2 regions of the Hydrogenophaga sp. UC242_53 genome follow, and region 1 is predicted to be linked to the other one. Evidence: riboswitches for the same ligand, from Rfam matches in the RefSeq annotation. Region 1 holds a riboswitch; the other holds the start of a gene.
The links. A riboswitch is a leader RNA that binds a small molecule or an ion and turns the genes downstream of it on or off. The one in region 1 is predicted to bind cobalamin.
Positions count from the first base shown of each region.

Region 1 (14,139 bases):
GACAGCCAGGCCGAGGCCTGTTGTTCGGGCACGCCCACCGGGTGCTTGCCCACCCCGTTGACGGTGTTGGTCGCGGTGACGACCGCGTCGGTCGCCGAGTACGAGAGCATGGCGTCCAGGCCGCGCGCGAGCCCGGCCTTGAGCTCGATCTCGCCCCCGCGCGAGCGCACCCCGCCCGTCTGCGTGGCGAAGCCCGGGTTCGGCCAGGTCGTTGGTGAGCACGTTGCGCTGCTTGAGTTCGTAGACCGAGGCCGTGCGCACGAGGGCGCGGCCCGGCGGCACCCACTTGACCCCGGCCTCGATCTGCTTGCCGGTGTGCGGCTCGAACGGGCGGCCTGCCGCGCTGGTGCCGGTGACGGGCGAGAACGACTCCGCGTAGTTCACGAACGGCGACCAGCCACCGCCCAGGTCGTAGCTGGCGCCCAGCTGGCCGGTGGTGGCCAGGTCGCGCTTGGGGGTGTACGAAGGATCGCTGAAGTGCCCGGTGACGGTGTTGAGCACGGCGGTCTTCTGGTCCAGCGTGGCCTTGTCGCGGCGCAGCCCGACCAGCACCGACAGCCGCCCCCAGTCGATCTGGTCCTGCACGTAGAGCGCGGTCTGGCGCAGGCGCTGCTCGCGCTTGGACGTGATGGGGTTGGCCGGCAAGGCCTGGCCGTACACCGGGTTGTAGAGGTCCAGCGCGAAGGCCGGGGCCGCGCGGGTGCCGGTGCCCTGGTAGTTGGGCACGCGCGCCGCGTCCAGGCCCAGCATCACGCGGTGCTTCGTGCCGACGGCATCGAACCGCGCCACCACGCGCGTATCGACCTGCTTGGTCACGATGGTGTAGTCGGCCGCGAACAGCCGCCGCGTCCAGCCGGTGGCGCCCGCCGCCACACCCGTGGCCTGCATCTCGTCCACATGGATGTCCACCTTCTTGTAGGCGGCGTTCTGCTCGATGGACCAGACCTCGTTGAAGCGGTGCGAGAACGCATAGCCCACGCGCCAGGCGTCCTTGTCCGAGTCGTGGCGCGCCGGTTCACCGAGGAACAGGCCGCGCGAGATGAAGCGCCCGTTGGCGCCCGGCACGATGGTGCCCACGCGCGGCAGCGGCTGGTGCACGGTGAGGCTCGGGTCTTCCTGGCGGTTGCGCCATCAGCGTGAGCCGGGTGGCGGCGTCGGGCTTCCAGGTGAGGGCGCCGGCGAAGTAGCGGCGATCGGACTGGGTGTGGTCGATCTCGCCATCGCCCTTGCGCACCAGGCCCGTGAGGCGGTACTGCCAGGTGGCGTCGGCGTTCAGCGCGCCGCCCAGGTCGAACTGGCCCTGGCGCAGCCCATGGCTGCCCACGCGCAGGCCCACCTCGCGCACGGTCTCGGCCGTGGGGCGCTTGGTGCGCAGGTCGATCAGGCCGCCGGGGCTGCCCTGGCCGTAGAGCGCCGACGCGGGGCCGCGCAGCAGCTCGACGCGTTCGAGCCCGTAAGGCTCCTCGGCCCAGTTGCTGTCGTGCAGCTTGAGGCCATCGAGGTACTGGTAGACCAGGAAGCCGCGCACCATGGGGTACTCGCGCGTGAGCGCACCGCTCGAATAACCACCGCCGTACAGACCCGGCGCGTGCTCCAGCGCTTCCATGACGGACTGCGCGTCGCGCGCCTTCATCTCGGTGTCGGTGACGGCGCTCACCGAGCGCGGCAGGCGCTCGATGGGGGTGGCGCTCTTGGTGGCCGTGGCCGCCTCGCTGGCGCGCAGGCCTTCGGTGCGCACCTCGACCGGTGCCAGCGTCCCCGCGTCCTGCGCCGCCAGGGCGGCCGAGGACAGCGCGCCCATCAGGGCCACGGTGCAAACGGATGAACGGTGGCCGCGAAAGGCCCGGCCCTGGCGCTGACGCGCGGGCAATGAATGACGCATGAGAACTCTCCTCCAACGGCCCGCGTCCCCGCAGGCCCAACGACAGAAAAACGCGTGGGGAGGGAACGTGATGGTGGGGCGGCGCCGGCGCTGGCGGACGCAGCTCGGCTTGGCCCGGACCACGCACTCCCGCAGCGTCCGAAGGCGATGCGAAGGCCGGTATCCGGGCTCGCGGAGCGTCGTCGTGCAGGCGTTGTGGGCATGCTCGCGACAGGAACTTCTCGCCTTCCCACGCCTGGAGGCGCAGTGGCTGCCGATGCCGTGGCATCGCGTGAGCGTTCCCGAATCCGCTGACCGTTGCGGGGGCAGCACAGGCTTGTTGCGCCGTGAAAGACGCCGTCACCTGTTTCCCGTTTAACCCCATCGCCATGGCTGGCGGCGGGGCACCTTCGAACCGTGCGGTTCGACCCGATGGAAGGGTCGAACCGGCCGGCGATTATAGAACCCGCAGGGGTATCGCCTCGGTTCGGAGGCCGTGTTCCGCCAGGCCCTGGCTCGCCCGCAGGCGGTTCGGCGCGAGCGCGCCCGCGCAATCCAGGATGGGGTAGGCGATCGAGCAGATGTGCGAATTGATGCGCTTGAGATCGCTGATCAGGTCGATGTGCAGCGAGCTGGTCTCGATGCTTTGCACGGTGTTGTCGGTCAGGCGCACGAGGTGGCTGGTGGCGTAGGCGCGCTCCAGGTCCCGGAAGCGCGCCTTTTCCTCCAGCAGCTTTTGCGCGTCGCGCACGTTGCCGTTGAGGAACACGCTCATGCCCAGGCGCAGGTTGTCGATGAGCCGGGCGTGCAGCTCGCAGATCTCGGCCATGCCGGCGTCCGAGAAATTGCGCCCCATCTTGATCTTCTTGTCCTCGATGTCCAGCAGCACGCGCTCGACGGTGTCGCCGATCTGCTCCATGTTGATGGTGAAGCTGATGATGTCGGCCCAGCGCCGGCTTTCTTCTTCGGCCAGCGCCTCGCGGGAGATCTTGGTCAGGTAGTACTTGATGGCCGAGTACAGCTCGTCGACCGAGTCATCGAGCTTGCGCAACTCCTCGGCCAGGCGCAGGTCGTTGTTCTTGATCACGGCCAGCATGCCGACCATCATGGTCTCGACCACGTCGGCCTGGTGCATGGCCTCGCGCGCCGCGCAGGAGATCGCCAGCGAGGGCGTGGCCAGCGCCGACGGGTCCAGGTGGTGCGGCCGCCCGGCCACCCGGTTCTTGTCGGGCTTGGGCAGCAGGCGCTCGACCCAGCGCGCCACGATCTGGGTGACGCCGATGAACAGGAGGGCGACGGCGATGTTGAAGCTCAGGTGGAACAGCACCACCAGCGTCGCCGGGTCCGCCACATAGGGCTGCATGCCGTGCAGCCATTCCGGCGCCAGCGGCGCCGCCAGCAGCACGCCCAAGGCCTTGAACATCAGGTTGCCCAGCGGCACCTGGCGCACCTCGATGGCCGAACGCGCCGTGGTCACCACGGCCAGCAGACCGCTGCCCAGGTTGGCGCCCAGCACCATGCCCAGGGCCATGTCCGTGGGCACGACACCGGACGCCGCGAGGGTGGCGGTCAGCAGGCACGATCGCCAGGCTGGAATAGGCCATGAGGGCCAGCGCGGCGCCCACCGTGATCTCCAGCAGCAGATCGCTGTTGACGGAGACCAGCAGCGCCTTCACCACGGGCGACTGGGTCAGCACCTCGGTGGACTGCGACACCAGGCGCAGCGCCAGCAGCATCAGCCCCAGGCCGATCAGCACCCGGCCCACACGGCCGACGGCCGTTTGCTGGCGGGAGATGAACATCACCACCCCACCGAGAATGAGCAGCGGCGACAGCCAGGACAGGTCGAAAGAGAACACCACCGTCATCAGGCTGGTGCCGATGTCGGCACCCAGCATCACCGCGAGGGCCACCGGCAGGCTCAGCAGCCCCTGCCCGACGAAGGACGACACGATGAGCGCGGTCGCCGTGCTCGACTGCACCAGGGCCGTGACGCCCAGGCCCGAGAGGGCCGCGGTGAAGCGGTTGCCGATGCTGCGCGCCAGGACCTGCCTCAGGTTGGCACCGAACACGCGCAGGATGCCGGTGCGCACAAGCTGGGTGGACCAGACGAGCAGGGCGATCGCCGCCAGAAGATTCAACAGGTGTTTCATGTCGGCAGCCGATCGCAAGCTCAGTCGACCTTCGCCCCCGATGCCCGCACCACCTTGCCCCAGGCCTGGAGCTCGTCGTCCATGAAGCGCTTGAATTCGGCGCCGCCGCCCGTGCCGGGTTCGGCGCCATCGCTGGCCAGGGCCGCGTTGACGGTGGGGCTGCCGATCGCGTTCTGCGCCGCCTGGGTCAGGCGCTCGAGCACCGGCTTCGGTGTGCCGGCGGGCGCGAGCAGGCCGGCCCATGAGGTCACCGAGAAGTCCTTCACGCCCGCCTCCTGCATCGTCGGCAGCTCGGGGGCGGCGGTGGAGCGCCGGTCGGAGGTCACGGCCAGGCCCTTGAGCTTGCCGCCGCGCGCGTGGCCGATGGCGCTGGGCATGGTCTCGAAGCCGAACTGCGCCTCGTTCGACATCAGCGCGACCATGGCAGGGCCGCCGCCCTTGTAGGGGATGTGCTGCACGTCGGTGCCGGTGGCGCTCTTGAAGATCTCCCCTGCGAGGTGGGCCGGCGAGCCGTTGCCCGACGAGGCGTAGAACGTGCCCGGGTTGGCCTTCGCATGGGCGATGAGTTCGGGCACGGAGTTCACGCGCAGCTGGGGCGGCACGACGAGCAGCAAGGGGTACTTGCGCCCCAGCGCGATGGGCTCGAACGATTTGATCGGATCGAACTTGAGCTTGTAGAGATGGGGGTTGATCGCCTGGCTGCTGAGCGTCGCCATGAAGACGGTGTAGCCGTCCGGCGGCGCCGCGGCCACCATCTCGGCCGCGAGGTTGCCGGCCGCGCCGGGCCGGTTGTCCACGATCACCGACTGGCCCAGCAGTTCGGTCATGCGCTGGGCCAGCACACGGGCGAGCTTGTCGGTGGACCCTCCGGCGGCGAACCCCACCACGATGCGGACCGGTTTGTTCGGGAAGGCCTGGGCGGTGGCGGATCCCGCCGCCCAGAGTCCAAGGCAAACCAGGATTCCTTTTTGCTTCCAGCTGATCATGGGGGATGTCTCCTTTGTTGAAGTTTTCGAACGCACCGATGGCCAGTGGCCTAGGCTGTGTGGTTCAGCGCCAGGTCAATGACGTCAAAATTCCGCAGCCGCCGTTGCGGCACGCCCGTGAGCACGCGGTTGAAGAGAAGGGGAACGCGTTGCTCGGACAGCCCGCCGTGGGAGCGCAGCGGCACCGTGAGCCCCGACAGGTCGTGCTGGCTGCTCGAGGTGCCCAGCACCGACAGCCGGTGGCTCAGCACCACCAGATCCCCGATGCGGTCGGGCGGCAGCTCGAAGCGGGCGGCGGCGCTCGCCCGGTCCAGCACGTCTTCCACCTCGGGGATCCGCAGCAGCTGTTGCTGGATCGCGGGGATGTCCGCCGGGTTCGACACATAGACCGTGGCATACGAACCCAGGGCGCCGTGATGCACCACGTACGGGTCGGTGATCGGCAGCAGCACGCGGGCCTTGCCCAGGCCGGCGGTGCGGTCCAGCAGGTCCTGCAGGAACACGATGTTGGGCTTGCCCAGCGCATCGCTCTTCGCGTTCATGCCATGGTCCGCGGTGATGCCGATCACCGCCCCGAGCCGGTCCAGCTCCTGCAGGTAGCGGTCCATCATGGCGTAGAAGCTGTTCGCGCCTTCGGTGCCCGGCGCGAACTTGTGCTGCACGTAGTCGGTGGTCGACAGGTACATGAGGTCCGGCCGCTCGGTGCGCAGCAGCATCACCCCCGCCGCGAACACGAACTCCGAGAGGTCCGCGCTGTACACCGACGGCAAGGGCAGGCCGACCTTGGCCAGCACGTCCTCGATGCCGTTGTCTTTCAGGGTGGCCTGGTCGGCCTTCTCCGCGGAGAAGCAGATGCCCTGGAGCCCGTGGCCGAGCAGGCTGCGAAGCTTGTCCTTGGCCGTGACGACCGCCACCGTCCCCCCGGCCTGCGCGAGCTGCGCCAGGATGGTCGGCGCGCGAAGGTAGCGCGCATCGTTCATCAGCACCTCGGCGTTCTGCTCGGGATCGAAGAAGTAGTTGCCGCAGATGCCGTGCACGCTGGGCGGCGCGCCGGTGACGATCGACAGGTTGTTCGGGTTCGTGAAGGAGGGCATCACGCAGTCGCCCGACAGCACGGTGCCCCCTTGTGACAGCCGGGCGAAGAAGGGCGCATGCCCCGCCTGCACGGCCTGGTTGATGTACTCCTGCTCACAACCGTCGATGCAGACGATGACGGTCGGTGTGCCAGGGGTGTTGTAGGTGCGCTGGTTGACGGTGAGGGTGGCTGTGTTCATGGGTCGAAGCTTATTTGGATAGATAAACTGACACCATCGATAAATAATCGTCTTGCCGTGAGTAAAAATCACGGATCAAATGGTTTCCGTCCCCACCCACCTGGCCCGCCCACCATGCCCCACCAGCTCCCGCCCCTCAACGCCTTGCGCATCTTCGAAGTGACGGCACGCGCCGGCAGCTACACCGAGGCCGCGAAAGAACTGAACCTCACCCACGGTGCGGTGAGCCGGCAGATCCAGCTGCTGGAGCACTCGCTGGGCCAGCCCCTGTTCCGCAAGGAAGGCCAGCGCATGGTGGCGACGGGACATGCCAAAGCCTTCGCGCGCGAGATCAGTGCCGCGTTCGACCACATCAGCGACGCGTCCCGGCGCTATGGCAAGAACGCCGCGAGCAAGGTGATCCGCGTCAACGCCCCGGCCACGCTGGCGATGCGCTGGCTGATCCCGCAGCTGGCGGAGTTCCGCGCGCGCCATCCCGCCACCGAAGTGCGCATTTCCACGGCCTTCAGCCACGACCCGGTCCTCAAGGGCAGCTTCGATGTCGCCATTCGCCGGGCGCCCGGCGACCAGACGCAGTTCGAGGTGGCGCCGCTGTTCACCGAAAACACGACCGTCATTGCCAGCGCAACGCTGCTCCGGGGGCGCGCGCTGAAAACGCCGCGGCATCTGGAGAAGGCGGTGCTGCTGTCCACCGAGTCCCGGCCTGGCGACTGGGAGAACTGGCTCGGCGCGGCGGGTTGCGCGGACCTGCGCCCGATGCAGACGCTGCGCTTCGACCACTTCTTCGTCACGCTGCAGGCCGTGGTCGACGGCATGGGGTTCGGCATCGGCACCTTCCCCACACTGGCGGCCGACGTGGAGCTCGGCCGGCTGGTCACGCCGTTCCCGCGGTGGCAGGTGCCGGGCAGCGCCTACTTCGTGCTGGTGCCACTGGACTCCGACAAACCCAAGCACCTGCGCGAGTTCCTCGCATGGCTGCACGCCGCCAGCGAGCGTGCCGCGCAGTAGCCGCGGCCTAGTGGTTGCGCCACGGCGCTCCAGAGCATGGTGCCGCCCGCCACCAGCAACAGGCCATCCATGAGCAGCCGGAATCTCTCCGCGTCGAGCTGGCGGACGTAGCGCTTCGCGATGAACGCGCCGGCCATCAACGACGATCCGATCACCAGGCCCTTCGCCACGGACGCCAGGGGCAGCCCGCCCAGCGTGCCAAAGGCCAGCGTCTTGGCGGCATAGACACCCAGTGAGCTCATCGCCTCCGTGCCCAGGTACGCCCCTTTGACCAGTCCGTGCGCCAGAAAGAAGGGCGCGTTGATGGGACCGGTGCTGACGACGATGCCTGTCAGGAAGCCGATGCCCAGGCCGACCAGGGCCAGATGCCAGAGCCGGAGCACCAGGGCCTGGCGCGCCATCCAGCGGCGCAAGGGGATCATGGCGAGGAAAAACAGGCCCATCACCGCCTCCACGATCCGGCCTGGCAGGACCAGCAGCGTCGCCGCGCCGAGTGCCGCGGCGGGCATGCCGGTCGCGCTGTAGACGCCGACCACGCGCCAGTCCACCTCCCGCCACCAGGCGGCGACCCGCGAGGCGTTCGCCATCATCGAAGCGATTGCCATGATGGGCACGGCCTCGCGCGGCCCGAACACCAGCACCAGGGCCGGCATCAACATGATGGAGGTGCCGAAGCCGACGACGCCGCCCACCGTGCCGGCCACCAGCCCGAGCACGAGCACCAGCGTGAAGTCCATGGACATGGGATCTGAATGAATGAGGGTTGTCGGGCTGGGCAGAACTGTAACCAGCTTCCGCGCGCCGCAGGGTGGCCCGACCCCGGCGAGCCCTCGAAGCACCGGCAGGCGCTGCTCAGGTCCGCGCCACGCGTTCCAGTGGCGCGGGCCCGAAGCTCACGCGCTGCGGCCGCTTGTAGCGCGCCAGCCGCTGTTCCACGAAACCGATCAGCTCGGCCTCGGTGGCCGTCGCGCCGGGCTTGAGCGCGCAGGCCGCGTGCACGGCCTCGCCCCATTTCTCATCCGCCCGGCCGAACACGAAGGCCTCGGCCACGGCCGGATGTTCGAGCAGCACCTGCTCCACCTCGGCCGGGTAGACGTTTTCACCGCCGCTCTTGATGAGTTGCTTGTGCGCCGCGCGGCCGGTGAACCACAGCCAGCCGTCCCCATCGAGGCGGCCCAGGTCGCCGGTGCGGTGCCAGGGGTCGGCGGGCTTGAAGGGGCGTTGCTGCGCCACGTCCCAGTAGCCCAGGAACACCGTGGGGCCGCGCACCGCGATCTCGCCTTCCACGCCGGCGGCCACGGGCTGGCCGGCCGCGTCCTGGATGCGGATCTGCGAAGGCGGCACGGCGCGGCCGGCGGCGCCGGGGCGCTCGCTCTGCAGGCCCAGGCACACCATGCTCGACACCTCGGCCTGGCCATAGGCCGACCAGAAGCCGGCGCCCGGGCACAGCGCGGCCAGGCGCTCCAGCGTGGCCGGGGGTTCCAGGCCCATGCCGATGCGCAGGCTGGCCAGCGAAGCGCCGCTGGCCTGGGCCGCGTCGAGCATGGCGCCGAGCATGGGTGCGAAGGTGGCGCTCACGGTGACCTGGTGTTGTTCCACCGCCGCCACGGCGGCGGCCGGGTCGAAGCGCGGCAGCAGCACGCAGGTGCCACCCGCGGCCAGCAACGCGAGCGAGAGGCCGATGCCGGCCGCGTGGAACAGCGGCAGCACACCGAGCCAGCGGTCGTCCACACCGAGTGACCACACCTCGCCGATCTGCCGGGCCGAGGCGGTGAGCTGCGACTGCGCCAGCACCGCGCCGCGCGCGTGGCCTTCCACGGCGGCGGTGAACAGCATGACCGCGCCGAGTTCCGGCGCGTCCCGCCGTGCCACCGGGGGCGCGGTGGGCGGGCCGGCGACGGCGAGCGAAGGCCAGTTGGCCGCGCCGAGCACCGCCGTGGGCACGCCGGGCATGCCCTCGGGCCAGGCCGCCTGCCACAGGGGCGCGCAGGCGGCGTCCACCACGGCCAGCACCGGCGCGGCGTCGCGCGCCTGCTGGGCCATTTCGGCCGGCGAGAGCCGCAGATTCAGCGGCACCAGCATCGCGCCCAGCCAGGCCACCGCGCCCAGCATCACCAGCACCTCGGCGCGGTTGCCGGCGATCAGCACCACGCGGTCGCCCTGGCCGACACCCAGGGCCGACAGCGCGGCGGCCTGCCGCTGCACGGCCTCGTAGAGCATGGTGTGGGACTGCGGCGCGCCGTCGTCGATCACGGCGGGGCGGTCGGCGTGGGCCACGGCGTTGTGCGCGAGCAGGTCGATCAGCGTGGGCAGGGCGGAGGTCATGGCGTCATCCTAAAAACGGGAGGGGCCGGCGGGTGCGAAGCCCAGGCCGCGCTGGCGCGCGGCATCGAATTGGCCGGCGAGTTCGTCCACCAGCGCGGCGACGGGCAACACGCCGTGCACGCCGGCCACCGAGTGGCCGGCGCTGAAGAGTTCGGTCCAGCGCCGGGGGCGTTGCTGGGTGTCGCGGGTGCCGTACAGCTCGGCGGCGTCGGCTTTCAAGGCGCTGGCATCGAGCGCATCGGGGTCGAGGCCCGCATCGACGAGGGAGGCGCGCAGCCAGTTCACCGGCAGCCCGGTGAACGCGCTGGACGGCACGATGTCGTCCCAGCCCGCGTCCACCAGCATGCGCCGGTGGGCCTCGCTGGCCAGGCTCTCGGGCGTGGCGATGAAGCGCGTGCCCATGTAGCCGAGGTCGGCGCCCAGGGCCTGCGCGGCCCACAGCGCGTGGCCGTCGCTCAGGCCGCCGGCGATCACCAGCGGGCCGTCGAACAGCGCGCGCAGCGAGCGCACGCCGGCGAAGGGGCTGACCCAGCCGGTCTGCCCGCCCGCGCCCGCGCACAGCAGCACCAGGCCGTCCACGCCGGCGGCCAGCGCCTTCTCGGCGTGCGCGAGCGTTGCGCACGTCGGCGAACACGCGGCAGCCCGCACCGTGCAGCGGCTCCACCAGCGCGGCCGGCGAGCCCACGCTGGTGATCACGAGTTCCACCTTCTCGCGCAGCACGCAGGCCAGGTCGTCGGCGAGCGTGGCGCTGCGCACGATGAGGTTGACGGCGAAGGGCGCGGCCTTCGTGGTGTCGCCGATGGCCTCGCGGATGCTGGCGATCCACGCCGCCAGTTCACCGTGCCGGCGGCAGTTGGCGGCCGGGAAGGCCCCGATCACGCCCGCACGGCAGGCGGCCGCCACCAGCGCTGGCCCGGACACGTGCAGCATGGGCGCCGCGATCAGCGGCAGCCGCAGGCGCGTGCGCCATTCGGCGGGCAAGGCCATGGCGACTCAGCGGCCGGTGAACGTGGGCGCGCGCTTGGCCACGAAGGCCGAGGTGCCTTCGCGCGCGTCGGCGGTGCGGGCACAGGCCTTGAGCAGCTGCTGCTCCAGCGAGAGGTAGGCCTGCAGCGAGAGCGCGGGGCCTTCGAGCGAGAGCCGCTTCATGGCCGCGAGCGAGGCCGGCGCCGAGGCGCACAGGCGCTGCACCAAAGCCTGCGCGGCGGCCTCCAGTTCGGCGGCGGGAAACACCTGGTCCACCGCCCCGGCGGCCAGGCATTGCGCGGCGTCGATGGGGTCGCTGAGCATCAGCCACTGCTGCGCGCGCACCGGGCCCACGCGCCGCGCCAGGAAGTAGGAGGCGCCCACGTCGGGTGAGAGACCGATCGCCGCGTACCCCGTGCGCAGCTTCATGGTGTCGCTGGCGAGCACGAAGTCGCCGCACAGCGCCAGGCCCACGCCCGCGCCGCCCACCGGGCCGCCCACCACCGTGACGATGGGGCAGGTGGCCTGCGCGAGCTTGAGGTAACCCGGCAGCAGCTCGTCGAGGATCTCGTCCACCAGCTCATCGAGCCGGTCGCCCGCCTTCACGAATTCGCGGATGTCGCCACCCGCGCAGAAGATCGGCCCGCGCGCCTCGATCACCACGGCGCGCGGTTGCCCCGCGAGCACCTCGTCGATGGCGCGCACCAGCGCGGGCGCGTTCGACGGGCCCAGCGCGTTGTTGTGTTCGGGCCGGTTGAGCACGATGCGCCCCACGCCCTGGCTGTCCACGTTCCACTCGATGCCATTCATCTCTGTCATGGTGTTGTTCCGTTTGTCCAGCGCATCGAAGCACGACACGCAACGCTTGAAATGCCCCCTCCAGAGATGCCGCCGATCTGGCTTCGCCAGTCGGCAGGCATCGCCCCCGGGGGTGACGCCGAAGGCGGCGCGGGGGGTGGGCGTCAGCCCAGCCATCTCTTTCTCCGGCGGTAGTGTTTGACTTCGCGGTAATTGCGCCGCTCGCCGCTGGCCTGGTGGCCCAGGTAGAACTCCTGGATGTCCTCGTTGGCGCGCAGCTCGGCGGCCGTGCCTTCGAGCACCACGCGGCCGTTTTCCAGGATGTAGCCGTGGTCGGCCAGCTCCAGCGCGGCCTGGGCGTGCTGCTCCACGATCAGCAGCGACACGCCCTCGGCGCGCAGCTTGGCCAGCAGGCCGAAGATCTCGCTCACCATCATGGGCGCCAGGCCCAGCGAGGGCTCGTCGATCATCAGCAGCTTGGGTTGGGCCATCATGGCGCGGCCGATCAGCAGCAGCTGCTGTTCGCCGCCCGAGAGGTAACCGGCGGTGCGCGTGCGCAGCTCGGCCAGGCGCGGGATCAGGCCGTAGACCCGTTCCAGGCCGTCCTTCACATCGGCCATGCGCGTGAGCCGGTGCCCGCCCACCACCAGGTTCTGCTCGGCGGTCATGTGGCGCAGCACCTTGCGGCCTTCGACCACGTGCACCACGCCGTCGGCCACCATCCGCTCGGCGGACGCGCCGGTGATGTCCTGGCCCAGCATGCGCACGTTGCCCGAGGCGACGCGGCCTTCCTCCACGTCCAGCATGCCGGAGATGGTCTTGAGGGTGGTGCTCTTGCCGGCTCCGTTGGGGCCGAGCAGCACGGTGCAACCCCCCGAGGCCACGGCCAGCGTGATGCCTTTGAGCGAAAGGATCACGTCGGCGTAGAGCACCTCGACGTTGTTCAGGGCGATCAGCGGTTCCGACACGGCGCTGCTCTCGCTCACCACTTCGCCAGCTTGGGCACCGGCACGCCCCGGGCCACGGTGGTCAGCTTGCCGCCCACCACCTGGCCGATGTTGACGCGCGGGTCCTTGATGGGGAAGGGGGCTTCGACCGAGAAGTCGATGTCGCCACCGCCGGTGAAGCCGAAGAAGTCCTTGGCCGGGAAGTGGGTCTCGATCAGCGTGTTGTAGAGCATCTCGCCGGTGAGCTTGTCGCCGCCGTTCTTCTTCGCCGCCGCCTCCACCGCACGCACCAGCACCAGGGTCTGGTTGATGCCGATGGTGGTGATCGAGTGCCAGGGCGCCTTCACGCCGTACTTCGCCACCAGCATGTCGTAGAACTTCTTGGCCTCGGTGTCCTCGTCGGTGGCGATCACGCCGGCGTGCACCTCGTAGTCCCCGTCCATGGCCGACAGGCTTCCGAGCAGCTTCTGCAGCATGGCGGGCGAGTTCTGCAGGCTGTAGACGATGGGCACGTTCTTGCCCAGGGTCTGCATGGCGCGCTTCACCGCCACCGCCTGCTGGATGTTCGACGGCACCAGCACCACCTCGGCACCGGCGTTGAGCACGCGGCGCAGCTGCAGCGTCACGTCGGCCGGCTGGGGCTCCACGTACACCATCTCGACCAGGGTCACCACGTTGGGGTTGGCCTTGGCGTAGGCGATGATGCCCTTGCCCATGTCGGCGAAGGTGGGCGAGGCCTCGGTGGTGAACATCGCCACCTTGACCGGGCGGCCCGGGGTCTTGGTTTTCTGGAACCAGTCGATGAAGCCGGAGACTTCATGCACGAAGGTCGGCCGCGTCGCCAGCACCCACTGGTTGGGGCGCCAGCCGAAGCCGTTGGCCGCCGAGCCCAGGATCATGGGCACCTTGTCGGTGGGCAGGCGCTGCTGCAGGGCCGAGGTGTCGGGTCCGCCGAGCGACAGGCCGATCACCGGCTTGGTCGGCCAGCACGCCGGGCCACAGGCTGGCGGTCTGCGCGGTGTCGTAGCGCGTGTCGTAGGTCTTGAGCTCGAGCTTCACGCCCAGCTTGTTGCCCACCTCCGCGTTCCACCAGTTCACCACCCCTTCGCGGCCCGGGCCCACCATGGGCATGATGGCCGCGAACGGGCCCGAGTAGTCGGACAGCGCGGGGATCTGGTACACGGTCTGCGCGCTCGCGGGCGCGATGGCCGAGGCGGTGATGCCCGCCAGCAGGGCGGCTTGCGCGGCCCAGTGTTTCAGTGCTTTCATGACGTCTCCTGGTTGGAATGAAGGTTGGCGGAAAAGGGGCTCACCACTTGCCCAGCCTGGGCACGGGCACGCCCTTGGCGCACGGTGGTCAACTTGCCACCCACCACCTGGCCGATGTTGATGCGCGGGTCCTTGGTGGGGAAGGGCGCCTCCACCGAGAAGTCGAGGTCGCCGCCGGTGAGGCCGAAGAAGTCCTTCGCGGGGAAGGTGGTCTCGAGCAGCGTGGTGTAGATCAGTTCACCGCTGAGCTTGTCGGGGCCGTGCTTCTTCGCGGCCACCTCGATGGCGCGCACGGCCAGCAGCGTCTGCGTCATGCCGAGCGAGGTGATGGCGTGCCACGGCACCTTCATGCCGTGCCTGGCACCAGCAGGTCGTAGAAGCGCTTGGCTTCGGTGTCCTCCTCGCTGGTGATCACGCCGCCGTGCACCTCGTAGTCGCCTTCCATCGCGGCCATGCTGCCCACCAGCTTCTGCAGCATGCCGGGTGAGTTCTGCAGGCCGTGCACGATGGGCACGTTCTTGCCCAGGGCCTGCATGGCGCGCTTCACCGCC
Region 1 is NZ_CP170552.1:3,221,352-3,235,490, reverse strand. Features, by position in the region: partial or broken gene ACFJI0_RS16290 (TonB-dependent siderophore receptor) at 1-1,065, opposite strand, end outside; gene ACFJI0_RS16285 (TonB-dependent siderophore receptor) at 1,016-1,882, opposite strand; cobalamin riboswitch at 2,019-2,288, opposite strand; partial or broken gene ACFJI0_RS16280 (Na/Pi cotransporter family protein) at 2,319-4,014, opposite strand; gene ACFJI0_RS16275 (Bug family tripartite tricarboxylate transporter substrate binding protein) at 4,035-5,000, opposite strand; gene phnA (phosphonoacetate hydrolase) at 5,051-6,274, opposite strand; gene ACFJI0_RS16265 (LysR substrate-binding domain-containing protein) at 6,389-7,282, shown strand; gene ACFJI0_RS16260 (sulfite exporter TauE/SafE family protein) at 7,186-8,025, opposite strand; gene ACFJI0_RS16255 (AMP-binding protein) at 8,135-9,607, opposite strand; gene ACFJI0_RS16250 (NAD(P)H-dependent flavin oxidoreductase) at 9,617-10,255, opposite strand; gene ACFJI0_RS16245 (enoyl-CoA hydratase-related protein) at 10,602-11,393, opposite strand; gene ACFJI0_RS16240 (ABC transporter ATP-binding protein) at 11,537-12,358, opposite strand; gene ACFJI0_RS16235 (ABC transporter substrate-binding protein) at 12,355-13,218, opposite strand; gene ACFJI0_RS16230 (hypothetical protein) at 13,136-13,588, opposite strand; gene ACFJI0_RS16225 (hypothetical protein) at 13,585-13,938, opposite strand; gene ACFJI0_RS16220 (ABC transporter substrate-binding protein) at 13,935-14,139, opposite strand, start outside.

Region 2 (14,139 bases), 580 kb from region 1:
CTTCTTGGTGACTTCGGTGCGCGGCAGGGGCGAGCTGCCCACGATGGCGGCCAGAGCGGCGCTGGGGGTCAGCGCTTTCATGAACGCGGCGTTGGGGGTGCGCTTCTTGGCCGGAGCGGCCTTCTTCGCAGGAGCTGCCTTCTTGGCCGGAGCGGCCTTCTTCGCAGGGGCTGCCTTCTTGGCCGGAGCGGCCTTCTTCGCAGGGGCTGCCTTCTTGGCCGGAGCGGCCTTCTTCGCAGGAGCGGCCTTCTTGGCCGGTGCCGCCTTTTTAGCGGGCGCTTTTTTCGCAGTTGCCATGATTGAATTTCCTTCTAGAAGTTGACGATTCGCCAGCGGAAAACGCGCTTTCTCACTGGTGTCTCGGATGCTAATGGAGATGCACCCGCAATCCAAGGTGGAGAACGCGCTTTTTTCAAGCTTTGCGCAGGGGAGACGCGGGTTTTTGGCGGGGAAAACAACACTTCCTCGCGAGGAGGCCGCTCAGTGCCTTGGCGGGAGGGCGTTTTTGCACGGCTCCACGGCGGCTGGCTTCGTGTCTCGATCAGGCGGTGATGCCCTTGTAGAGCATGTAGGTGGCGAGCATGTACAGCAGGCCGGCGAACACGCGCTTGAGCGATTTCACCGGCAGCGCATGCGCCGCCTTCACGCCCACCGGCGCCATCAACACGCTGAAGAGCGCGATCACCACCAGCGCGGGCAGGTAGATGTAGCCGAACGAGCCGGCCGGCAGATCCTTCAGGCCCTGGCCCGCGATCACGTAGCCGACGGCGTTCGCCAGCGCGATGGGAAAACCGAGCGCCGCGCTGGTTGCGCACGGCGTTGTGGATGCTCACGTTGCACCAGGTCATGAAGGGCACGCTGACAAAACCGCCGCCCGCGCCGACCAGCCCGGAGAGCATGCCGATGACGCCGCCGGCACCCACCAGGCCCGGGGTGCCGGGCAGGGTGCGCGTGGGCTTGGGTTTCTTGTCGAGCAGCATCTGCGTGGCTGAGAAGCCGACGAAGGCCGCGAAGAACAGCGCGAGCCACGAGCCCTTGAGCAAGGCGAAGATGCCCAGGCTGGCAATGGCGGAGCCCAGCACGATGCCGGGGGCGAGGCCCTTGACGATGTCCCAGCGCACGGCGCCGCGTTTGTGGTGCGCACGCACGCTGGAGATGGACGTGAAGATGATGGTGGCGCATGGAGGTGGCGATGGCGATCTTGACCGCGAGATCCGCTTCCACACCGCGCCCCGCGAGGATGAAGGTGATGAAGGGCACCATCAGCATGCCTCCACCGATGCCCAACAAGCCGGCCAGGAAACCGGTGCCCAGGCCGAGCGCGGCCAACTCGAGAATCAGGAGGGGGTCTAAAGGCATGAAAGGTGTCTGCAAGTGCCGCCGGACCGGCATCCTGAACCGGGGTTCAGGTGGGCGAGGGCAGCGGGGCTTCGGGTTCGTCTGACGCGAGACGCTCGCACCAGCCACGCAATGTACCAAGCCCGGGCTCTATGAGCATTGGTTCAAGGAAATATAAAGCCCGACGCGCACTGCAGACGGTTCAAATTGTAGGCGCTGCATGCGGCCCACGAGGACCATCGGTCGATAAATTCTCGCGCAGTGACCAGCGGCGCGTCAGAGCAGGCGCCCGTCCTTGTCGAGCGTCTGGTCCAGGCGGCGCATCAGCTCTTCCACGCGGGCCTGCGTCTGGGGGTCGAGCGGCTCGCTGTCGAAGCCACCACCGGCTTCGGCGAACGCGCTCTGCTCGGGCTGGCCGAACGACGAGGCCTGGAAGCTCTCGGCTTCCTTCTGCGAGAGTTCGAACGCGAGGTTGAGCGAGGCCAGCACCGCGATGCGGTCGCGCGCCTTCACCTTGCCCGCATCGCGGATGCGGCACATGGCGGTGTCCACGCGCTCCACCGCGTCGAGCAGCGAGGCCTCGCCACCCGGTGGGCACGAGAGCAGGTAGCTCTGGCCCATGATCTGCACTTCAATCTGTTTGCTGCCGGGTTTGCTCATTGGAATACCTCCGTGCTTCGCACTGCGGTGCGAGCTGGCTTGGGGCGGCCCGACGCGGCGCTCATGACCGTTCCTTGCGGGTGTCGGGGGTGACATCGGTCATGCCGGGGGGCAGGCGATCGAGCAAGGCATCAATGCGGGCGCGGGCGGCCATCAGCCGGGACTTGAGCGAGTCGCGCTCGGCCTGCAGCGCATGCACCTGTTCCACCAGCAGGCTGTTGGTGCGCTGCAGTTCTTCGTGTCGCAGCAACAGGCGCTCGACACGTTCGGTGATCTGATCAAAGTGCTTGGGATCGGCCATGGTGGGACTCGAAGTTTTCACATTGTAGGGTTGCCCCGGGTGTGCGCGCCGTAGAATGCCGGTTGTTGGTGCTCGCGGTGTGGTTCACATGCCGCAGTTCAACGGGAAGCAGGAGGGTCACACCCCAGGGATGGGACCTAACCTGCGCTGCCCCCGCAACGGTAAGCAGACGAGTGCGATGAGCGCATGCGCGAACGGTCTCTCAGCCTCCATCCGACAGCCACTGGACGACACGCCGTGTCATCTGGGAAGGCGATGGAGGTCGGTCTGTCAGCCCGGATACCGGCCAACAAGGTGGTGGTGCGTCTGGCGACAGACGCTCCACCGTGATGCCCATGCGCCGTCGGGGAAGATGGCGAGGGTCTCCTGTCTGTTTCTTCATCATGAAAAATCGCACCCTGCGCGCGCCCCTGGCCGCGCTACCGCTGGCGTTGCTGGCGGGCTTTGGCACGTCGGTCGCCCACGCTCAGTCCTCCTCTTCTTCCTCCGCTGACACCACCCTGAGGGAAACGGTGGTCACGGCCACCCGGGTCGAAACCCGCACCGATGCCGTGCTCAGCGACGTCGTCGTGATCGACGCCGACGTGATCCAGCAGTCCGCGGGCCGCTCGCTGTCCGAAGTGCTGTCGCGCAACGCGGGCCTGCAGATGTCGTCCAACGGCGGCCTGGGCAAGCAGTCGGGCCTGTTCATCCGCGGCACCGAAACCCGCCACGTGCTGCTGCTGATCGACGGCGTGCGCTACGGCTCCAGCACCTCCGGTGCGGCCGTGCTGGACAACATTCCGCTGAGCGCGATCGATCGCATCGAAGTGCTCAAGGGCCCGGCCTCGGGCCTCTATGGCAGCGATGCGGTGGGCGGCGTGGTGCAGGTTTTCACCAAGCGCGGCGTGAAGGGTTTCCATCCGCAGGCCAGCGTCACGCTCGGCAGCTTCGGGCACCGTGAAATCACCGCCGGCATCAGCGGTGGCAACGACACGATCACCTACAACCTCAGCCTGGGTTCCTTGCGCGAGGACGGCTTCTCGTCGACCAACCGAAACGTGGCCTTCGGCAACCACAACCCCGACAAGGACGGCTTCGACCAGGACAGCCTGTCAGCCTCGCTGCGCTGGGCCATCGCGCCGGGCTGGACGACCGATGTCAACTTCACCCAGGCCGACGGCGTCAGCCAGTTCGACCAGGGGCCGGGCACCTTCAACGTGCGCTCGGAAACCACCACCCGCGTGACGGGCTGGGGCCTGGAGCGCAAGTGGTCGGCCGATTCGCGCACCCAGCTGCGCCTCTCGCGCAGCGAGGACCGGTCCGACAGTTTCGAGACTTCGCCCACGCCCTCGGTGTTCAACACCGCGCAGACTCAGGCCACGCTGCAGCACGACTGGAACACCGCGCTGGGCAACCTGCTGGTGGGCCTGGAGTCGATCAAGGAAGAGGTGTCGGGCACGCAGGCCTACGCGGTGAACTCGCGCACCACGGACGCGGCCTTCGTGGGCCTGACCGGCCAGGCCGGCCAGCACCTCTGGCAGGCCAACCTGCGGCGCGACGACAACTCGCAGTTCGGCGGCGCCACCACCGGTTTCGCCAGCTACGGCTTCCAGCTCACGCCGAACTGGCGCCCGCACGTGGCCTACGGCACCTCGTTCAAGATGCCGTCGTTCAACACGCTGTACTACGTCTCAGCGTTCTTCAACGGCAATCCCACCACGCAACCCGAGCGGGGCAAGAACCGCGAAGCAGGGCTGACCTACACCCAGGGATTGCACGAAGTGAAGCTCATCCGCTTCGACAACCGGGTGCGCGGCTTCATCACGCTGCAGCCGGCGGTGGCGAACGTGCCTCGCGCGCGCCTCGAAGGCTGGTCGCTGGCCTACACCGGCTCGGCCGGTGCCTGGAGCTGGTTCACCAACCTGGAGTTGCTGGACGCGCGCAACGAGATCAACCAACGCAAGCTGCAACGCCGCGCCGACGAGGTGCTGACCGCCAGCCTGGACCACCGCATCGGTGCCTGGAACTGGGGTGCGTCGATGCAGCTCGTGGCGGAGCGTTTCGACGACGCCGCCAACACGCGCCGCCTGCCGGGCTTCGGCACGCTGGACCTGCACGCCCGCTACGCCGTGAACAAGGACTGGTCCGTCGCCCTGCGCCTGAACAACGTGGGTGACAAGTTCTATGAGACCGCGTACGGCTACAACCAGCCGGGCCGCGCGGCCTTCGTCACCCTCAACTGGGCGCCGCAGCGGTGACGCGGCATTGCCCGGCCATCCTGGTGGCTGCCCCGGCTTCAGGCCAGGGCAAGACCACCGTGGCCGCGGCACTGGCGCGCCTGCACACGCGCGCCGGTCGGCGTGTGCGGGCCTTCAAATGCGGGCCCGATTTCTTGGACCCGCACTGGCTCGCGCTGGCCACCGGGCACCCGGTGCACAACCTCGATCTGTGGATGACGGGCGAAGACGATGCCCGCGCCCGCCTGCACGAAGCCGCCGGGCAGGCCGACCTGATCGTGGTCGAAGGGGTGATGGGCCTGTTCGACGGCGAACCCAGCGCGGCCGACCTGGCGCAGCGCTTCGGCCTGCCGGTGCTCGCGGTGATCGATGCCTCGGCCATGGCGGGCACCTTCGGTGCGCTGGCATTTGGCCTGCGCCATTTCCGCCCCGGCCTGCCCTGGGCCGGCGTGCTGGCCAACCGCGTGGGCAGCGAGCGCCATGCGCAGATGCTGCGCGAGGCGCTGGCCGGTGACGAGGCCCAGTTCCTGGGTGCGGTCATGCGCGACGCGGCGTTCTCGCTGCCCGAGCGCCACCTGGGCCTGACCGTGGCCGCCGAGCTGCCCGACGCGCTGGCCCGGCTCGACGCCGCCGCCGACGCGCTGTCGCGCACGCCGCTGGGCCGGATGGAGGGTGACGCGCTGGGGCGCTGGTCGGTGGCGTTCGACGTGCCCGCCGAGGTGCCGGTCGACGCGCATTTGCTCACGGGCAAGACCATCGCCATCGCGCGCGACGCGGCTTTCTGTTTCATCTACCCGGCCAACCTGGATGTGCTGTGCGCGCTCGGCGCCGAGCTGGTTTTCTTCTCGCCGCTGGCGAACGAGCCGCTGCCGCCGTGCGACGCGGTCTGGTTGCCCGGCGGTTATCCCGAACTGCACACCGACGCACTGGCGGCGGCCACCCGCACCCGAGACGGCCTGCGCGCGCATGCCCAGGCCGGGCGGCCGGTGTGGGCAGAATGCGGCGGCATGATGCCGCTGTTCGATCAAATGATGTCCAGCGACGGCCATGCCGCCGCCACCTGGGGCCTCTTGCCGGGCCAGGTGCTCATGCAGAAGCGGCTGGCGGCCCTGGGGCCGCAGCAACTGCCGCTGCCCGCGGGCACCTTGCGCGGCCACACCTTTCACTACTCGCGCTGCGAGACCCCGCTGCAGCCGGTGCGCCACGCCGAACGGGCGCGCGGTGGTGCCGGCGAAGCCGTGTACCGCGTGGGCCCGGTGCAGGCGAGTTACTTCCACGCCTGGTTCCCGTCCAGCCCGGCGGCGGCGGCCTCGCTGTTCCTTGCAGGAGGTGCCGCATGAACCCGCCGACCCTTGGCCCGCAGCGCATCGTCTGCCTGACCGAAGAAACCACCGAGTGGCTGTACCTGCTCGGGCAGGAGCACCGCATCGTCGGCATTTCCGGCTACACCGTGCGGCCGCGCCGGGCGCGCGACGAGAAGCCCAAGGTCAGCGCCTTCCTGAACGCGAAGATCGACAAGATCCTCGCGCTGCAACCCGACTGCGTGTTCGGCTTCTCCGACCTGCAGGCCGACATCGCCGCCGAACTCATCCGCGCGGGCGTGCAGGTGACGGTGTTCAACCAGCGCAGCGTGGAAGAGATTTTGTCCATGCTGTACCAGGTGGCGGCGATCGTGGGCTGTGCCGACGAAGGCCTGGCCTGGATCGAGGCCACGCGGGCCCGGCTCGATGGCATCCGCGCCGCCGTGCAGGCCCTGCAGGCCGGCGGCAAGCGCCGCCCGCGCGTGTTCTTCGAGGAATGGGACGAGCCGCACATCAGCGGCATCCGCTGGGTCTCCGAGCTGATGGGCATCGCGGGGGGCGACGACGTGTTCCCCGAACTCGCGCGCATGCCGCTGGGCAAGGACCGCATCATTGCCGACGGCGCCGAGATCGTGCGCCGCAACCCCGACATTGTGATCGGCTCCTGGTGCGGCAAGAAATTCCGACCCGAGAAGGTGGCCGCGCGCGCCGGCTGGCAGGACGTGAACGCGGTGAAGCACGGCCAGCTGTTCGAGATCAAGTCGGCCGACATCCTGCAGCCCGGGCCCGCCGCGCTCACCGATGGGGTGGCGCAGCTGCACCGCATCGTCACCCAATGGATGGCGCAGCATGGCTGAGATCGCGCGCAGCGAATTCATCCTCGGCGGCCAGCGCAGCGGCAAGTCGCGCCGCGCGGAGTTGCTCGCGCGCCAGTGGCTGGCGACGGACACCGCCCACCGCGCGGTGATGATCGCCACCGGCCAGCCCTGGGACGAGGAAATGCGCGAGCGCATCGTGCGCCACCAGCGCGACCGCGCCGAGCGCGTGCCCGGCATGGTCACCGTGGAAGAACCGCTGGCCCTGCCCGAGGCCCTGCGCGAACACAGCGCGCCGCACACCCTGGTGGTGGTGGACTGCCTCACGCTGTGGCTGACCAACCTGCTGATGCCCGCCGAGGGCGCGGCGGCCGATGCCGCCGGGCCCACGCGCCAGCTGTGCCAGGCCATCCGTGCCGCGCGCGGTCCGGTGGTGCTGGTGGGCAACGAGATCGGCCTGGGCGTGATCCCCATGGGCCGCGAGGTGCGCGCCTTCGTGGACGCGCTCGGTGGCCTGAACCAGGCCGTGGCCGCCGCCTGCGAGCGCGTCACGCTGATGGCGGCGGGCCTGCCCCTGACCCTGAAATGAAAGCCCGATCCATGACCCGCTTCTGGCGCCTTCTCTCACTCGGCCTGCTGATCGGCGGCGCGGCGCACGCCGCCGGGGTGGAAGTGACCGACGACCGCGGCGTGACCGTGACGCTGGCGCAATCGCCGCAGCGCATCGTCTCCCTGCTGCCTTCGTTGACCGAAACCGTGTGCGAGCTGGGCCAGTGCGAACGGCTGGTCGGCGTGGACCGGTACTCCAACCACCCGGCCTTCGTGCGCACCCTGCCGCAGACCGGCGGCGGCATCGACCCCAACATCGAGGCCATCGTGGCCCTGAAACCCGACGTGGTGCTCATGGCCACCTCGTCGCGCGGCGTGCAGCGGCTGGAGTCGCTGGGCGTGAAGGTGCTGGCGATGGAGCCCAAGAGCTCGGCCGACGCGCAGCGCGTCATGGGCAAGCTCGGCCAGCTGCTGGAGGTGCCCGATGCGCAGCGCATCTGGCGCGCGATCGACGCCAGCGTGTCGGCGGTGGCGCAGTCGCTGCCGCCGGGCGCGCGCCAGCTGCGCGTGTACTACGAGGTGAGCACCGGGGGCTATGCCGCCGGCACCGGCTCCTTCATCGGCGAGCTGATGGCGCGCCTGGGCGTGCAGAACATCGTCGCGCCCTCGCTGGGGCCTTTCCCGCGCGTCAACCCCGAGTACGTGGTGCGCGCCAACCCCGACCTCATCATGATCGGCGCGCGCAACGTGCAGGGCCTGGAAACCCGGCCGGGCTGGCGCGGCATCCGCGCCCTGCGCGAGCGCCGCCTCTGCGTCTTCACGGCCGAGGAGTCCGACGTGCTGGTGCGCCCGGGCCCGCGCATGGCCGAGGCCGCGCGCCTCATGGCGCGCTGCATCACCGAAAAGGGCTTGAAGTGAGCGGCGCCCGCCACAGCCTCTGGCTCGGCAGCGCGCTGCTGATCGCGGCGGCGGCCGTGCTGCTGCTGGGCGCGGGCGTGGGCAGCACCGGCTTCGACAGCGTGCTCAACGCCCGGCACGACCCGGTGGCCTGGCAGATCCTGTGGGACATCCGCCTGCCGCGCACGCTCGGCGCCTGGGTGGCCGGCGGCCTGCTCGGCCTGGCCGGCGCGGTGGCGCAAGGCCTGTTCCGCAACCCATTGGCCGACCCCTATCTGCTGGGCAGCGCCTCGGGCGCGGCGCTCGGCGTGGCCCTGGCGCTGGCCCTGTTCGGCACCACGCCGTTCGCCACGCAATGGGCCGTGCGCCTGGGCCTGACCGGCGCGGCCTTCACCGGCGCGGTGATCGGCGTGGTGCTCACGCTGGCGCTGGCCAAGGGCGTGCAGCACACCCTGCGCCTGCTGCTGGCTGGTGTGATCGTGGGCGTGGTGCTGGGCGCCGCGCGCGACCTCGTCACCATCGCCTCGCCCGACACCTTGCAGGCCATGCAGGGTTTCATGCTGGGCAGCACCGGCTTCGTGGGCTGGGCCGCCTGCGGCGTGATGGCCGCCATGGGGCTCGCCGCGCTGCTGGTGGCCGCCTCGCTCGGCCGCGTGCTCGACGGCCTGGCACTGGGTGAGGCCACCGCGATCAGCCTGGGCCTGCCGCTGGTGGCCGTGCGCGCCGTGCTGGTGGCGGTGCTGGCGCTGGCCACCGGCGCGGCCGTGGCACAGACTGGCCTGATCGCCTTCGTGGGCCTGGCCTCGCCGCACCTGGTGCGCTCCATCGTGAAGACCACGCACGGCCGCCTGATCGTGCTGAGCGCCTTGATGGGCGGCCTGCTGTTGATGGCCGCCGATGTGCTCGCGCGCTGGATCATCGCGCCGCAGGAACTGCCGGTGGGCGTGCTCACCGCCGTGTTGGGCGGCAGCTACCTGCTGTGGCTGATGCATCGGCGGCGCCGACCGGGGAGTGGCTTGTGACGGCCGCGCTGCAGGCCCAGGGCATCGGCGTGGCGCTGGGCGGCACGCCGGTGCTGCACGGCATCGACGTGGCCTTGCCTGCCGCGCGCTGGACCAGCGTCGTCGGTCCCAACGGCGCGGGCAAGTCCACCCTGTTGAAAACCCTGGCCGGCCTGCTGCCGCACAGCGGCCAGGTGCAGCTGCTGAACCGCCCGCTCGCGCAATGGCGCGGCCGCGAGCGCGCGCGCCGACTGGCCTGGCTGGGGCAGGGCGAGCAGGGCGCGGACGACCTCAGCGTGTGGGACGTGGCGATGCTCGGCCGCCTGCCGCACCAGCCCTGGCTGGCCCCACCGTCCGAGGCCGACCGCGCCGCGGTCGAGCAGGCCCTGCGCGCCACCCAGGCCTGGGACTGGCGCGAGCGCCCGCTGGGTGCGCTCTCCGGCGGCGAACGCCAGCGCGTGCTGCTGGCGCGCCTGCTGGCGGTGCAGGCCGAGGTGATGCTGATGGACGAGCCGCTCGCCAACCTCGACCCGCCGCACCAGGCCGACTGGCTGCTGCTGGTGCGCGAGCTGGTGGCCCGGGGCAAGACCGTCGTCAGTGTGCTGCACGAAATCGGCATGGCGCTGCACGCCGACCAGATGGTGGTGATGGCCCAGGGCCGCGTGCACCACCAGGGCGCCTGCGACGACGCGGCCACCCACCAGGCCCTCGAACAGGTCTTTGACCACCGCATCGCGATCCATCCGCTGGGCGACCAGTGGGTCGCCTTGCCCCGCTGACCCTCTTTTCACGGAGCCCGAACCATGCAGATCGAAGCCCCTCCCGTCCTGCGAGACACCCCCAAACCCCAAGGCGAACGGCGCGGCCTGGTGCTGGTGCACACCGGCACCGGCAAAGGCAAGAGCACGGCCGCCTTCGGCCTGGCGCTGCGCGCCCATGGCCGGGGCAAGTCGGTCAAGGTCTACCAATTCATGAAGGTGCCCTCGGCGCGCTTCGGCGAGCACCGGCTGTTCGAACAATTGGGCATTCCCATCGAAGGCCTGGGCGACGGCTTCAGCTGGAAGAGCCGCGACCTGGACCACTCCGCCGAGCTGGCGCGCGAGGGCTGGGCCAAGGCCGAGGCCACCATCCGCGCCGGTGAACACTTCATGGTGGTGCTGGACGAAATCATGTACCCGCTGCGCTACGGCTGGGTGCCGCTGGAGGCCGTGCTGACCTGCCTGCGCGAGCGCCCGCCGCACGTTCACGTGGTGCTCACCGGGCGCGGTGCGCCGGCCGAACTCATCGAGCTGGCCGACACGGTGACCGAGATGACGCTGATCAAGCACCATTTCAAGGCCGGCGTTCCCGCACAGCGAGGCATTGAAGACTGATGGGCGCGATGCCGCCCGTGCCGACGCTGGCGATGCTGGGGCTGCTCGGCGGCATGGCCGTGCCCGCGCTCGCCCAGCACCGCATCGTCACGCTCTCGCCGTCGCTCACCGAGGCCGTGTGCGCGCTCGGCCACTGCACCGAGCTGGTCGGCACCGACCGCTATTCGAGCTGGCCGGGCACGGTGGCGAAGCTGCCCAAGGTCGGCGGCCTGGCCGACGCGCAGATCGAGCACATCGTGGCACTGCGGCCCGACATGGTGCTGCTCGGGCCGCGCAGCCGCGCCGGTGAGCGCCTGACCGAACTCGGCGTGCCGGTGCAGACCTTCGACGCGCGCACCCACGCCGACCTCAAACGCATGCTGCTCGCGCTCGGCCAGTCGCTGGGCGAGACGGCGCGCGCCCACGAACTCGTGCGGCGCATCGACCAGGAACTCGAGGCCGCCGCGCGCCGCGTGCCGGCTTCCCTGCGCGGTCGCACGGTGTACGTGGAGGTCGGCATCGGCCCCACCGCCGCCAGCGCCAAGAGCTTCATCGGCGAAACCGTCGCTCGGCTCGGCCTGGTCAACATCGTGAGCGGCGACGCCGGCCTGTTCCCGCGCGTGAACCCCGAGATGGTGGTGCGCCGCTCGCCCGATCTGATCATCGGCCCCCAGTCCACGCTCTCGGGCATGACCGACCGCCCCGGCTGGGCCGGCCTGCAGGCGCTGCGCCGCCAGCAGGTCTGCCAGCTCGACGCCGACCGCATGGACCTGCTCTCGCGCCCCGGACCCCGCCTGGGTGAGGCTGCGCAGATGCTGGTCGACTGCCTGCTCGCCTTGCCCACCCTTCGCCCCTGAATAGGAGACCTCTGATGCAAACCCGCAAGATCCCCGCCACCATCGTCACCGGCTTCCTCGGCGCCGGCAAGACCACGCTGCTGCGCCACCTGCTCACGAACGCGCAGGGCCGGCGCATCGCCGTCATCGTCAACGAGTTCGGTGAACTCGGCATCGACGGCGAGCTGCTGCGCGGCTGCGGCATCGGCTGCGACGAGAACGGCGAAGAGAATGGCCAGCTGTTCGAGCTCGCCAACGGCTGCCTGTGTTGCACGGTGCAGGAAGAGTTCGCTCCCGTGATGGAGCAGCTCGCCGCGCGCCGCGACCAGATCGACCACCTCGTCATCGAAACCTCCGGCCTGGCCCTGCCCAAGCCGCTGGTGCAGGCCTTCCAGTGGCCCGCGCTGCGCAACGCCTTCACGGTGGACGCCGTGGTGACCGTGGTGGACGCCCCGGCCGTGGCCGCCGGCCGCTTCGCCGAAGACCCGGTGGCGGTGGACGCGCAACGCCGTGCCGACGAGAACCTGGACCACGACTCGCCGCTGGCCGAGCTGTTCGAGGACCAGCTCGCCACCGCCGACCTGGTGGTGGTGCACAAGACCGACGGCCTGGACGCCGCCACGCTGGCCGAGGTGGAGGCCATCATCCGCGCCGAAACCCCCGCCGGTGTGAAGCTGGTGCACGCGCAGCACGGCAAGCTGGACCTGGGCGTGCTGCTCGGTCTGGAGCGCGCGGTGGAAGACGTGATCGACCAGCGCAAGACCCACCACGACGAGGAAGAGGACCACGACCACGACGAGTTCGATTCGGTCTCGCTCACGCTGGACGTGCCCGACCGCCAGCGCCTGCTGGACGCGCTCGTGGCCCTGGTGCAGCGCCACGAGATCTACCGCGTCAAGGGCTTCGTGGCCTTGCCCGGTGCGGCCATGCGCCTGGTGGTGCAGGGCGTGGGCCAGCGTTTCGACAGCCACTTCGACCGCCCCTGGCGCGCCGACGAAGCGCGCGCGACGCGGCTGGTGTTCATCGGCGACCACCTCGACCGCGACACGCTGCAGAGCGAACTCCAGTCGGCCCTGAGCGCCGACACCAGCCTGGCCTGACATGCACCTGTTGTCCACGCGCCCGGGCGGCCATGTCGAAGACGGCGGGCAGGGCATCGTGCGCGTGGAACAGACCCCCGGCGACATCGTGGTGCTCAGCGCGGCCGACACCACGCTCTCGCTGCTGGCCGACGCGGCCGCCGGCCTGGGCGACGACTTCCCCAGCGTGCGGCTCTGCAACCTGATGTGGCTGCGCCAGCCCGCGTCCACCGACATGTACGTGGACGACGTGCTGCGCCACGCGCGCGTGGTCGTCATCGACCACCTGGGCGCACCGAGCGACTGGGCCTACGTGGTGGAGCAGGCGGTCTCGCTGGCGGCGAAACACGGCCAGTGGCTGGCCCTGTTCTCGGGCGACAACGCGCAGGACCCGCAACTGCTGATGCGCAGCACCGCCGCGCCCGAGGACTGCGACCGGCTCTGGCGCTGCCTGCGCGAAGGCGGGCGCGACAACGCGTTGGCCTTCTTCTCGCTCATCGGCCACGCGGCCTTCGGCCGGGGTCCCCGGCCGCCACCACCCCGGCCCCTGCCGCCGGTGATGCCCTACACCCCGCAGGCCGCCGTACCCTGGCGCGCGGGCGCGCCGGTGGCGCTGCTGGTGTTCTACCGCGCGCACCTGCAGGCCGGCAACACGGCCGTGTTCGACGCCGTGCTCGCCGCCCTGGCCGAGGAAGGGCTCAACGCCCTCGCGGTGGCCGTGGACTCGCTGAAGAACCCGGACAGCCTGGCGCGCTGCAGGCCCTGGCCGCCGAGCGCGGCGTGGGTGTGGTGCTCAACGCCACCAGTTTCGCGGTGGCCTCGCTCGACGGTGAGAGCACCGAGGCGGTGGCGCTGGCCGGCGACGCCCCGGTGCTGCAGCTCATCACCGCCGGTTGCTCGCAGGAACAATGGCAGGCCGACCCGCACGGCCTGGCGCCACGCGACCTCGCCATGCAGGTGGTGCTGCCCGAGGTGGACGGCCGCATCGGCACGCGCGCCATCAGCTTCAAGGGCCTGGCCTGGCGCTGCGAGCGCACCGAGGTGGACGTGGTGCGCTACCAGCCCGAGCCCGAGCGCATCCGCTTCGTGGCCGAACTCGCGCGCCGCTGGTGCGCGCTGCGCGACAAGCCCCATGCCGACAAGCGCCTCGCGCTCATCCTCGCCAACTACCCCAACGACGACGCGCGGCTGGCGAACGGCGTGGGCCTGGACACGCCGGCTTCCACCGCGCTCATCCTGCGCGCCCTGCGCGACGCGGGGTACGCCACCGGCGAACTGCCCGAGGACGGCGACGCGCTCATGGCGCGGCTGGTGCAGGGCGTCACCAACGACACCGACGCCAACCACCACCGGCCGGCCGGCCAGAGCCTGGCGATGGCCGACTACCTGCGCGACTTCCAGACCTTGCCGCCCGAAAGCCAGGCCGCGGTGAACGCGCTCTGGGGCGCGCCCGAGCAGGACCCGATGCAACGCGGCGGCCGCTTCATGGTGCCCGGCCTGCGCCTGGGTCAGGTCTTCGTGGGCATCCAGCCCGCGCGCGGGCGCGACCTCGATCTCGTCGCCAGCTACCACGACGCCGACCTCGTGCCCACGCACGGCTACCTCGCCTTCTATTTCTGGCTGCGGCGCGCCTTCGCGGTGGACGCCGTGGTGCACGTGGGCAAACACGGCAACCTCGAGTGGCTGCCCGGCAAGAGCGTGGCCCTGGGCGCGGCCTGCTGGCCCGATGCCCTGCTGGGGCCGCTGCCGCACCTGTACCCCTTCATCGTCAACGACCCGGGCGAGGGCAGC
Region 2 is NZ_CP170552.1:2,640,623-2,654,761, reverse strand. Features, by position in the region: gene ACFJI0_RS13320 (SWIB/MDM2 domain-containing protein) at 1-297, opposite strand, end outside; partial or broken gene ACFJI0_RS13315 (sulfite exporter TauE/SafE family protein) at 542-1,359, opposite strand; RNA gene ssrS (6S RNA) at 1,362-1,541, opposite strand; gene ACFJI0_RS13305 (cell division protein ZapA) at 1,615-1,998, opposite strand; gene ACFJI0_RS13300 (DUF904 domain-containing protein) at 2,060-2,299, opposite strand; cobalamin riboswitch at 2,349-2,605, shown strand; gene ACFJI0_RS13295 (TonB-dependent receptor domain-containing protein) at 2,683-4,539, shown strand; gene ACFJI0_RS13290 (cobyrinate a,c-diamide synthase) at 4,536-5,858, shown strand; gene ACFJI0_RS13285 (cobalamin-binding protein) at 5,855-6,676, shown strand; gene ACFJI0_RS13280 (bifunctional adenosylcobinamide kinase/adenosylcobinamide-phosphate guanylyltransferase) at 6,669-7,223, shown strand; gene ACFJI0_RS13275 (ABC transporter substrate-binding protein) at 7,235-8,101, shown strand; gene ACFJI0_RS13270 (FecCD family ABC transporter permease) at 8,098-9,102, shown strand; gene ACFJI0_RS13265 (ABC transporter ATP-binding protein) at 9,099-9,860, shown strand; gene cobO (cob(I)yrinic acid a,c-diamide adenosyltransferase) at 9,885-10,454, shown strand; gene ACFJI0_RS13255 (ABC transporter substrate-binding protein) at 10,463-11,290, shown strand; gene cobW (cobalamin biosynthesis protein CobW) at 11,305-12,369, shown strand; partial or broken gene cobN (cobaltochelatase subunit CobN) at 12,371-14,139, shown strand, end outside.
Region 2: another riboswitch for cobalamin. It lies ahead of ACFJI0_RS13295 (TonB-dependent receptor domain-containing protein); the one in region 1 lies ahead of ACFJI0_RS16285 (TonB-dependent siderophore receptor).